DNA from 2 places in the Micromonospora sp. NPDC005298 genome. Region 2 is predicted to be linked to the other one. Evidence: riboswitches for the same ligand, from Rfam matches in the RefSeq annotation. Region 2 holds a riboswitch; the other holds the start of a gene.
The links. Region 2 has a riboswitch for cyclic di-AMP ahead of ABZS77_RS01355 (NlpC/P60 family protein). Riboswitches for the same ligand answer to the same signal wherever they lie in the genome.

Region 1 (5,733 bases), on a different contig from region 2:
GCGGCAGGATCGCGCCAGCGTCACCAGCAGCTCGGCGTCGATCTCGACCACCGGCCCGACGAGGGTCTCGGTGGAGCCGTGCACCGCCCGTACCTCGGCGCGCAGCCGCGAGGGCATCACCTGGTCGAGCTTCGCCAACGCCCGCAGGGCGGCCTCGCCCGCACCGGCGACCGTGCCCCCGGTGGCCAACCGCAGGGACACCGCCGTCGCGATCGCCTCCCCGTCGTCGAGCAGCAGCGGCGGCAGCCGGGTGCCCGAGCCGAGCCGGTAGCCGCCACCGACGCCGGACACCGCGCGCACGGGATAGCCGAGATTCCGCAGGCGTTGGACGTCACGCCTGACGCAGCGGTCGGTGACCCGCAACCGCGCGGCGAGCTCGGCGGCCGTCCAGGACGGTCGTCGTTGCAGCAGCGCCAACAACCGCAGGACGCGCTCGGTGGTCGCCTCGACGGTCACCCGCCGATCGTTGCACAGGTTGAGGAACGATCCTGTCCGCGATTTCCGGGAGGCTGGGACCATGACCGACGAGATCAGGGGAGCTGCCATGCCACGCGACGTGCAGATCACGTTCGACTGCGCCGATCCGGCCGGGCTGGCGACGTTCTGGGCCGAGGCCCTCGGCTACCAGGTGCAGGGCCCGCCCAGCGGCTTCGAGTCGTGGGAGCAGGCACTGGACGCGATGGGCGTGCCGCCGGAGAACCGCAACGACGCCTCGGCGGTGGTCGACCCCGAGGGGTCCCGGCCACGGCTGTTCTTCCAGCGCGTACCGGAGGGCAAGCAGGTCAAGAACCGCGTCCACCTGGACGTCCGGGCGGCGCCCGGCCTCGCCGGAGACGAACGGATGGCGGCCCTCGAAGCGGAGGCCGACCGGCTCGTCGCGTACGGCGCCACCCGGCTCGGTCGGCACGAGCCCGCTCCCCCGCTCGGCGCCGGTCACCTCGTCATGGCCGACCCCGAGGGCAACGAGTTCTGCCTCGACTGATCGACTCGTGACCGCGTTCGCCCAGGTCACTGTCGCCACGACCGACGCCATGCGAACATATGTACGTGTCGCCCGGGGCCACCATCCTGCACGCCGACCTGGACGCCTTCTACGCGTCGGTCGAGCAGCGCGACGACCCGCGCCTACGGGGCCGCCCCGTGATCGTCGGCAGTGGGGTGGTCCTCGCGGCCAGCTACGAGGCGAAGGCGCGGGGCGTCCGCAGCGCGATGGGCGGTCAGCAGGCACGTCGCCTCTGCCCGGACGCGATCGTGATGCCACCGCGGATGTCGGCGTACACGGCCGCGAGCCGCGCGGTGTTCGAGATCTTCAGGCGGACCACCCCGCTGGTCGAGGGGCTCTCCATCGACGAGGCGTTCCTGGACGTGGGCGGGCTGCGCCGGCTGGTCGGGGCGCCGGCCGACATCGCGGACCGGCTGCGTCGGGAGGTCCGCGAGCAGGTCCGCCTGCCCATCACGGTGGGCGTGGCCCGCACGAAGTTCCTGGCGAAGGTCGCCAGCGGGGTGGCCAAACCGGATGGGCTGCTGGTCGTCGCACCCGACGGCGAACTGGCGTTCCTGCATCCGTTGCCGGTCGAGCGGCTCTGGGGCGTCGGCCCGATCACGGCCGAGAAGCTGCGCGAGCGTCGGATCCGTACCGTCGGCGACGTGGCCCGGCTCGGTGAGGCGGCGCTGGTCTCGCTGCTCGGCGCGGGCGCGGGCCGGCACCTGCACGCCCTGGCACACAACCGTGACCCACGGGGAGTGCAGGTGGGTCGCCGACGCGGTTCGATGGGCGCGCAGCACGCGCTGAGCCGTACCCCGCACGCGGCGGCGGAGCTGGACGCGATCCTCGCCGGCCTGGTCGACCGGGTCACCCGGCGGATGCGGGCCGCCGGGCGGGCCGGACGCACGGTGGTGCTGCGTCTGCGCTTCGGCGACTACACGCGGGCCACCCGATCGCACACCGTCCGCAAGGCGACCGCGGACACCACGCCGGTGCTCGCCGCCGCGCGGGCGCTGCTGCGGGCCACCCAGCCCGAGATCGACCGGCGGGGCGTCACCCTGATCGGCGTCTCGGTGGGCAACCTCGACGACAACCCGGTCCAGCCGGAGCTGCCGTTCCAACCCGACCCGGGCGCCGAACTGGACGCGGCGGTCGACGCGGTCCGCGACCGGTTCGGATCGGCGGCGCTCACCCGGGCGGTGCTGCTCGGCCGCGACCCCGGTGTCGAGATGCCGCTATTGCCCGACTGATGGTCGCGTTTCCTGCGATCGGTGACACATCACAGCAGGTCGGCGGTTTAGCCGACGGCCCACGGGTGACCCTTGGAGGGAACAGCCTGACGAGGGGGGCCCATGATGTCCGACGACACCAGCAACCGACCGAGCCGTCGCGTCGAGCGTCCGCACGACGTGACCGACCCGCTGCTCTGGCAGCTCGCGGTCGACGTGCTGGGCGCCCATGAGCCGGACGACGAGGGGCACTGCCGCAATCTCCAGTGCGCCGGGCAGGGGTGGCCGTGCGAGGCCCGCACCGGCGCCGAGCAGTCGCTGCGGCTGGCCCGCGGCGAATCCGCCTCGGTCGAGAAGACCGACGGGGGCAGCGACGCCGAGAGCCGCACCGGCTGGCGCGGTGAGGCGGTGCCGGCTCCGCGCTGGGGCCGCAACGCCGGGGTGGCGGCATCACAACGGGAGCAGAAGGCCTCGGCGTCGGCGGCCTGACCGCGACCCCGGGCGGCACACACGCGAACGCTCGACCGGTGAGCCGGCCGAGCGTTCGCGCGTCGTACGTCAGAGGCTGAGTCGCTGACCCGGGAAGATCAGACCCGGGTCGGCGCCGACGATCTGCCGGTTGCGCTCGTACAGCGCCTGCCAGCCACCGGTCGACCGGTGGTGGTCGGCGATCTCCGACAGGGTGTCGCCCGGCTTGACGGTGTACGTCCCGCCGCTCGACGCGGGCGCGGTGCGCTCGTGGTCGCGCGTCGCCGGCTGCTCGCCGCGCGTGGACCTGCTGGGCTTCGCGGTCGACTCGGTGGACCTGGTCGACTTGGTGGACTTCGTCGACTTGGTGGACTTCGTCGACTTGGTGGCGGAGCCGCCCGACGAGCCGCCCTTCTTGCCGCAGGTCGGCCAGGCGCCGATGCCCTGCCCGTCGAGCACCTTCTCGGCGACGGCGATCTGCTCGCCGCGGCTGGCCAGGTCGGCGCGTGCGGCGTACTTCTTGCCGCCGTAACCGGCCCAGGTGCTCTGCGAGAACTGCAAGCCGCCGTAGTAGCCGTTGCCGGTGTTGATCTTCCAGTTGCCGCCGGACTCGCACTTGGCGATCGCGTCCCAGTTGACGGCGGCCTGCGCCGGGGCGGCCGGGCCGAAGAGTGCGACAGCGCCGGTGACCGCGCCGACGGCCAGGGTGCCGACGGCGAGGCGGCGGGTGCTGACCCGTCGATGACGGGGCGTGTGAACAGACGTCATGTGAGTTTTCCTCCACGCCGGCGAGGTGAGCTGTCGGGTTCGGGCCGAGGAGCCCGGCCGCACGGTGGCGGCTTCACCCCGAGGTGACATGCACCGAGGAACCTGGGTCCCCCGCTCCCGCCCGGTTGACTGGGTTCCGACGACCGGGGGCGGGATTTGGCGTTGCCGGCCGTGGTGTCCGCAGTGGCGAACCCGACCGACGTTAGGCACGGTCGGTGACGATCGCCCACTCGCTGTGAAGTTCTTCACCGGCCCGCGCTCGGCGTTCCGGCCACCGGTTGCGGGGCATCGAACACTGTGCAGTGACCATGATGGACCGTTTACGATCAGCGGTCGGGGACGCCGTGCTCCCGGTGTCCGTAGAGCGGCGCGACGTCCGTGCCGCCGACCCGCCGAAGATCGGTGCAGCGCTCGCCGAGGGTCGCGCCGTGGGTGGCGCGAGACGGGACCTGACCGGCCGGCGGGGCCCTGCTGGGCGGACCGCCGGCCGGAGGGTGGATCCGGCTACAGGGTGCGGGCCAGCCGGTCGGCGAGCGTCCGGGTGAAGCGGGCCGGGTCGGCCAGCTCGCCACCCTCGGCGAGCACCGCCAGGCCGTACAGCAGCTCCGCCGTCTCGGTCAGGGCCGGCGAGGCGTCGCCCTGCTCGTGGGCCTTGCGGAGCCCGGCGACCAGCGGATGACCGGGGTTGATCTCCAGGATCCGCTTGGTGGACGGCACCTCGTGCCCCATCGCCCGGTACATCTTCTCCAGCGTGGGGGTGAGGTCGTGCGCGTCCCCGACGACGCAGGCGGGTGAGGTGGTCAGCCGCGACGACAGGCGGACCTCCCGGACGCTGTCGGCGAGGGTCGTGCCCAGCCATTCGACGAGCGCGGCGAACTCCTGCCGCTGCTGCTCGCGCTCGGTCTCGGCCTGCTGCTTCTCCTCGTCGGTGTCCAGGTCGACCTCGCCCTTGGCGATCGAGCGGAACTGCCGGCCGTCGTACGCGCCGACCCGCTCGACCCACACCTCGTCGACCGGGTCGGTCAGGAGCAGCACCTCGTGGCCCTTGGCCCGGAACGCCTCCAGGTGCGGCGAGTTCTCGATGGTGGCCCGGGAGTCGCCGGTGGCGTACCAGATGTCGCTCTGGCCGTCCTTCATCCGCGAGACGTAGCCGGCCAGGTCGGTGGGCTCGGCGGCGTCGTTCGTGGACGCCACCGACAGGATCTCCAGCAGGGTGTCCCGGTTGTCGGTGTCGTCGATCAGCCCTTCCTTGACGACGGTGCCGAACTCGGTCCAGAAGGTGCGGTACCGCTCGGGGTGGTTGGCCTTGAGGTCCTTGACCGTGGTGAGGACCTTCTTCACCAGGCGGCGGCGGACGATCTGGATCTGCCGGTCCTGCTGGAGGATCTCGCGGGAGATGTTCAGCGACAGGTCGTGCGCGTCGACGACGCCCTTGACGAAGCGCAGGTAGGTGGGGACCAGCGCCTCGCAGTCGTCCATGATGAACACGCGCTTGACGTAGAGCTGGACGCCTCGGCGGCCCTGCGGGGCGAACATGTCGAGCGGGGCGTGGCTGGGCAGGAACAGCAGCGCCTCGTACTCGAAGGTGCCCTCGCCCTTCATGTGCACGACCTCGAGCGGGTCGGCCCAGTCGTGGCTGACGTGCTTGTAGAACTCGTTGTACTCGGCGGCGTCGACCTCGTCGCGGGGCCGCGCCCAGAGTGCCTTCATCGAGTTGAGGGTCTGCACCTCGCTGGTGGCGTCCGCGCCGTCGACGCCGGGGCGTTCGACGGTCATCCGGATGGGCCACGCGATGAAGTCGGAGTACCGCTTGACGATCTCGCGGATGGTCCACTCGGCGGTGTAGTCGTGCAGGTTGTCCTCGGTGTCGGCGGGCTTGAGGTGCAGGGTCACCGAGGTGCCCTGCGGCGCCTCGTCGACGGCCTCGACCGAGTACGTGCCCTCGCCGGCGGACTCCCAGCGGGTGCCGCCGGTCTCGCCGGCCTTGCGGGTGAGCAGGGTGACCCGGTCGGCGACCATGAACGCGGCGTAGAAGCCGACCCCGAACTGGCCGATCAGGTCCTGCGAGGCGCGCGCGTCGGCGGACTCGCGAAGCTGGCGCAGCAGCTCGGCGGTGCCGGACTTGGCGATCGTGCCGATCAGACCGACCACCTCGTCGCGGGTCATCCCGATGCCGTTGTCCCGGACGGTGAGGGTGCGGGCGTCCCGGTCGACCTCGATGGCGACGTGCAGGTCGTCGGTGTCGGCGACGAGGTCCTTGTCGACGAGGGTGGCCAGCCGCAG
Region 2 (5,733 bases):
GTGACAGCGTCAGCGACACCCCGGCCGAGGCGTCGCCCGCGTACGAGTGCCCGACCGGGCGCAACACCTGCTCGGCGACCGGGCTGGACCCGATCACCAACTTCATGGACTACACCTACGACTCGTGCATGTACCAGTTCACCCCGGGACAGGCGAGCCGCATGATCACCGCCTGGAACGCCTACCGCGCGGCGTAACTCTCGCGCGTACACCCGGTGCCGGCTCCGTCACGACGGAGCCGGCACCGGCGTCTTTTCCGGCCCGTGGTCAGGCTGCCGTGCACTGGACGTCACGGCTTCGACGGGTCGGCCGCGCCGGCGGTACGGCGACAGGCGCGGAAGCCACCGGCGGAGCGTGCGGGTCCAGCCAGACCTGCACGGCCGGCCGGCCCGGCGTGAAGCCCGGAATGCCCGCGACGGGCTGCTCGCGGCGGGTCAGCATCGCCACGTCGACGGTGAACTCGAACAGCCGCCAGTCGACGTGCGGCTCGGCCCGGGCGCCCTGCGCCAACCGGGCCAACTGGGCCGGGTCGGTCACCGGCCGGGCGTGACCCGCCACGTACGCCTCGTCGTCGCTCTCCTCCGGCGGGAACGAGTGCAGCGCGTAACGGCCGTCCCGTTCGAGGTCACGGCGCTTCGGGGAGTCGATGACGAAGCAGAACAAGCCCTCGTCGGTGATGACCGGGGAGACCGGATGGACCCGGGGCCCGCCGTCGGCGCGGACCGTGGCCAGGTAGCCGAAGCCCGGCCCGTACTGCTGGAGGAGAACGCGGATCCCGTCGGCGAGTCGGGGCTCGTCGGCGGCGAATTCGGACCAGGAAGCCATGTGGGCATTCTATCGAACAAATGTACGACCAGCGACCTCGACGCGCTGGTCACCAGCACCGAATCCGGGCGTCGTGCGCGGCGCGGCTATGGTGGTCCGATGCTGCTCTCCGACCGCGACCTGGTCTCCGAGATCAAGGCCGGCACGCTGGGCCTGGAGCCCTTCGAGCCCATGCTGGTCCAACCGTCAAGCATCGACGTGCGACTCGACCGGCTGTTCCGGGTCTTCAACAACCACCTCTACACCCACATCGACCCGGCGATGCAGCAGGACGACCTGACCTCGGTCGTCGAGGTGCCCGACGGCGAGCCGTTCGTGCTGCACCCGGGGGAGTTCGTGCTCGCCTCGACGCTCGAGGTGATCTCGCTGGGCGACCAGCTCGCCGGCCGGCTGGAGGGCAAGTCGAGCCTGGGCCGCCTCGGCCTGCTCACCCACTCAACCGCCGGCTTCATCGACCCGGGCTTCTCCGGGCACGTGACGCTGGAGCTGTCGAACGTGGCGAACCTGCCGATCACACTCTGGCCCGGCATGAAGATCGGTCAGCTGTGCATCTTCCGGCTCTCCTCGCCGGCCGAGCACCCGTACGGCTCGGCGGTGTACGGCTCGCGCTACCAGGGTCAGCGGGGGCCGACGCCCAGCCGGGCCTGGCAGCACTGGCGCACCTGGCCGACACGCTGAATTCCGCACGACGAGGGCCCGCCGCGAAACGGATCGCGACGGGCCCTGTGCGTTCACCCCTGATCAGCCGGGGCGGCCGTAGCTGTGGATCGGGCCGTCGTCGACCTTCTTCATCTTGACCGGCTGACCGGCCTGGGAGGCGTGCACCACCCAGCCGTTGCCGACGTACATGCCGACGTGGTGGATGTCGCTGTAATAGAAGACCAGGTCACCGGCTCGCAGTTCGGAGCGGCTGACGTCCTTCGTGACGCGGCTCTGCGCGGCGGCGTTGTGCGGCAGGCTCACGCCCGCCTTGGCCCACGCGGCAAGCATCAGCCCGGAGCAGTCGTACGAGTTCGGACCCTCGGCACCCCACACGTAGGGCTTGCCGATCTGCGCGCAGGCGAACTTCACGGCCGTGCCGGCGCCACCGCCGGGGTAGCTCGCCGGGCAGGGCGCGGGACGCAGCGACCCGCCGCCCCCGTTGCCGTACACCTTGAGGCGCAGCTTCTGGAGGCGGTCGATCTCCTCGTTGATCTGCTTCTTCTTCGCCGCCAGCTGGGCCTCGGTACGGGTCAGCTGCGACACCATCTCGTCCAGCGGGGCCTTCTTCGCGGCCAGCTCGTCGCGCAGGTCGGCCACCTCGCGGACGTCCTGCTGCTGGTTGTGCGCGAAGCGGTCCAGCATTTCGAGCTGCCCGACCACCTCGCTCGGCGACCGGCTGCCGAGCACGGCGTTGACGGTGGAGACGTTCTCGCCCTTGTACGCGCGCACGGCCAGGGCGCTGACCTTGTTCATCGCGGCGTCGACCTGACGCTCCAGCGGGGCGATCTGGGCGGCCAACGCGTCGGCCTGCTTGCGCTTGGCGGCGAGGTCGATCCGGGTGGCGTTGTGCCGTTCGATGATCGGTTCGAGTTTGTTCCAGTCGGCGTCGATCTGGCGTTCGATCTCGGCGACGGACGGGTCGGCGTGGGCCGCGGTGGCGCTGCCGGTCAGGACGACGGCGACGCCGGCCAGTGCGGCGAGAGCGGTGGTGAAGCGGGACCAGCGTGGACGCGGCACGATCGACGTCGGACCGGCTGGCGCCGACCGCTCGGACGACGGCCGCGGGGCATGGAGTGCCACCGGGGTTCCGTTCTCCTTCTTCCTGACCGCCTACCGGGTTAGCTGACGGGTTCGGGCGGGAAGTTGGCGCCCTACCGCAGTGGCTGCGGATTCACCCCGGGGGACGTGGGTCCCCGGTTCGCTCGGAAGCGACTCGGCGGTGTCGGTCCGTTACCGCCCGGGCTGGGCGGACCTGCTGTCGGGCCGACAAATGACCAGAGTAGAGACGCCCGTTACCGATCCGCAACCCGTGCGGCCGTGACACTCCGTACCGATTGGAGAGAGTCACAGGCTGTACGCGAAGATTTCTTTCCGAACGCTTCGACAGATGGAAAGGTATTGACGCGGACTCCCGCGCGGCGCGAAGGTGACCTCACCTTCAACCGTGAAATCTAGGGGGTTCGATGCACCGTCCAACCCTGTCCGTCGGCCGGCGCGCCCTGCTCGCCGCCGCCGTGGTCGCCGCCTCGACCGCGGTACCGTCACCCGCCGGCGCCGCCGCCGCACCCGCCCCCGACCGCCAGCAGCAGTACGCCGCGGCGGCCACGGAGTACGGCGTGCCGACCACCGTGCTGCTCGGTGTCTCCTACCTGGAGTCCCGCTGGGACAGCAACGCCGGCACACCGAGCACCAGCGGCGGCTACGGCCCGATGCACCTGACCGACGCCCGACACGTGGCCGCCCTGCCCGCACGCGGCCACCACGACACCGGCACCGAGGACCCGCGCGGCGACGACTCCCGACCCGCGCTGGCACCCGCGACCGCACCCGCCGAGGATCCCGCGCCGCCCCCGGCCGCCTTGCAGACCGTGGACGCCGCAGCCGCGCTGACCGGCGTGGCACCCGAGTCGCTGCGCACCGACACGAACGCCAACATCCGGGGCGGGGCGGCGCTGCTCGCGTCGTACCAGCGGGAGTTGGGCGCTCCGGTCGGAGCCGGCACCGACCCGGCCACCTGGTACGGCGCGGTGGCCCGCTACGCCGGCGCGGACAGCGCCGACGCCGCGGCGGCCTTCGCCGACGAGGTCTTCACCACGATCAGCGCCGGCGAGTCCCGAGTGACCGACGACGGCCAGCGGGTCACGCTGCCGGCCAGCGCGGTACGACCGGAGCGCTCCTGGCTGGACCGGCTGGGCCTGCGCCGCCTCGCCCGCCCGGACGGGCTGGAGTGCCCCCGCACCATCTCGTGCGAGTGGATTCCCGCGCCGTACCAGGCGTTCGGCGACGGCGACTACGGCAACCACGACCTGTCCGACCGGCCCGCCCGGCAGAAGATCGAGTACATCGTCATCCACGACACCGAGGCGAGCTGGGCGACCACGCTGAAACTCGTCCAGGACCCGACCTACGTGAGCTGGCACTACTCGCTGCGCTCGGTGGACGGGCACATCGCCCAGCACGTCAAGACCAAGGACGTCGGCTGGCACGCCGGCAACTGGTACGTCAACGCCAAGTCGATCGGCCTCGAGCACGAGGGCTTCGCCGCGCAGGGCACCTGGTACACCGAGGCGATGTACCGGACCTCGTCGAAGCTGGTCCGGCACCTCGCGCTGCGACTGGGCATCCCGCTGGACCGCCAGCACATCATCGGCCACGACAACGTGCCCGGCACCGTCGCGTCGACCGTACGCGGCATGCACTGGGACCCGGGACCGTACTGGGACTGGACGCACTACTTCGACCTGCTGCACGCCCCGCGGCTGGACACCGGCACCCCGGCCACCGGCCTCGTCCGGATCGACCCGGACTACGCCACCAACCAGCCGGCGTTCATCGGATGCGTCACCCCCGGCGTGCCGTGCACACCGCGCGGCTCCTCGTCGGTGGTGCTGCGCAGCGCGCCGTCCGCCGACGCACCGCTGGTGAACGACATCGCGCTGCGCCCCGACGGCACCCCGAACACCATGGAGGTGTCCGACCACGGCGCCCGCGCCTCCGCCGGGCAGACGTACGCCCTCGCCGGCCGGCAGGGCGACTGGACGGCCATCTGGTACCTCGGGCAGAAGGCCTGGTTCCACAACCCGGCGTCCGCGCCGACCGCGAGCTGGACCGTCGGCGTGGTTGCCGTCCCGAAGCCGGGCCGAGCCACCATCCCGGTGTACGGGCGGGCGTACCCGGAGGAGGCCGCCTACCCCGAGGGTGTGCCCTACCAGACCATCTCGCCGTTGCAGTACACCCTGGCCGCCGGGCAGCGGTACTCCGTCGGCGCGGTGCTGGCCGGCGAGTACTACCGGGCCAGTACGTTCGACGGCTCCTCACCCGGCGACTGGACGGTGATCCGCGGCAAGAACCGGTACGCGCAGATCCAGTTCGGCCACCGCATCATGTACGTCAACCTGGACGACGTGCAGTTGCTGCCGTCCCCGGTGGGCGCACCCCGCTGACCGGCAACCCCTGAGAAACCGCGACGGCCCCCGGTCAGTGACCGGGGGCCGTCGTCGTGCCTGGTGGATCAGCCGGGTCTGCGGAACCCCGCGACCGGCATGTTGTTGATGCTGGTCACCTGCACCGGCTTGCCGGCGCGTGGCGCGTGCACCATCAGGTCGTTGCCGAGGTACAGGCCGACGTGGTGCAGGTCGCTGAAGAAGAAGACCAGGTCACCGGCGCGGGCGTTGCTCCGCGAGATCGCCTTGCCCTCGTTCCACTGGTCACCGGTGTGGTGGGTCAGGTAGATCCCGGCCGACTTGTACGCGTACTGGGTCAGCCCCGAGCAGTCGAACGAGTTCGGACCGGTGGCACCCCAGACGTACGGGTCGCCGACCTGCTGGCAGGCGGTCTTGATCGCCTTCTGCGCGGCGGAGCTGGCCACACCGTTGATGGTCGGGCAGCCCTCGGTCTTGATCGTGGTCTTCGGCAGGGACGCCTCGAGCTGCTTGATGTCGGTGTCGATCTGCTTCTTCTTCGCGGCCAGCTCGTTCTGCTGCCGGGTCTGCGTGGTGATCAGCGTGTCGAGCTTCTGCTTCTCGCCGTCGTACTTGGCCCGCACGGCCAGCACGCCCTCGACCTGCTTGCGCTCCTGCGCGGCGAGCCGGTCGAGAACGGTGAGCTGCTCGGTGAGCGTGTCCGGCTTGGCGCTGACCAGCAGGGCGCCGATGTCGTGCGACGGGCCGGAGATGTAGTAGCGGGAGGCGAGGTCACCGACCCGGT

Region 1: another riboswitch for cyclic di-AMP. It lies ahead of ABZS77_RS24845 (transglycosylase family protein); the one in region 2 lies ahead of ABZS77_RS01355 (NlpC/P60 family protein).

Annotation. Positions count from the first base shown of each region.
Region 1 covers NZ_JBEXGP010000023.1:39,971-45,703, forward strand. The annotation lists gene ABZS77_RS24825 (WYL domain-containing protein) at 1-456, opposite strand, end outside; gene ABZS77_RS24830 (VOC family protein) at 545-982, shown strand; gene dinB (DNA polymerase IV) at 1,048-2,235, shown strand; gene ABZS77_RS24840 (hypothetical protein) at 2,338-2,703, shown strand; gene ABZS77_RS24845 (transglycosylase family protein) at 2,773-3,450, opposite strand; cyclic di-AMP (ydaO/yuaA leader) riboswitch at 3,452-3,622, opposite strand; gene htpG (molecular chaperone HtpG) at 3,955-5,733, opposite strand, start outside.
Region 2 covers NZ_JBEXGP010000001.1:275,593-281,325, reverse strand. The annotation lists gene ABZS77_RS01370 (zinc metalloprotease) at 1-197, shown strand, start outside; gene ABZS77_RS01365 (pyridoxamine 5'-phosphate oxidase family protein) at 268-825, opposite strand; gene dcd (dCTP deaminase) at 925-1,503, shown strand; gene ABZS77_RS01355 (NlpC/P60 family protein) at 1,567-2,544, opposite strand; cyclic di-AMP (ydaO/yuaA leader) riboswitch at 2,621-2,756, opposite strand; gene ABZS77_RS01350 (peptidoglycan recognition family protein) at 2,991-4,970, shown strand; gene ABZS77_RS01345 (NlpC/P60 family protein) at 5,039-5,733, opposite strand, start outside.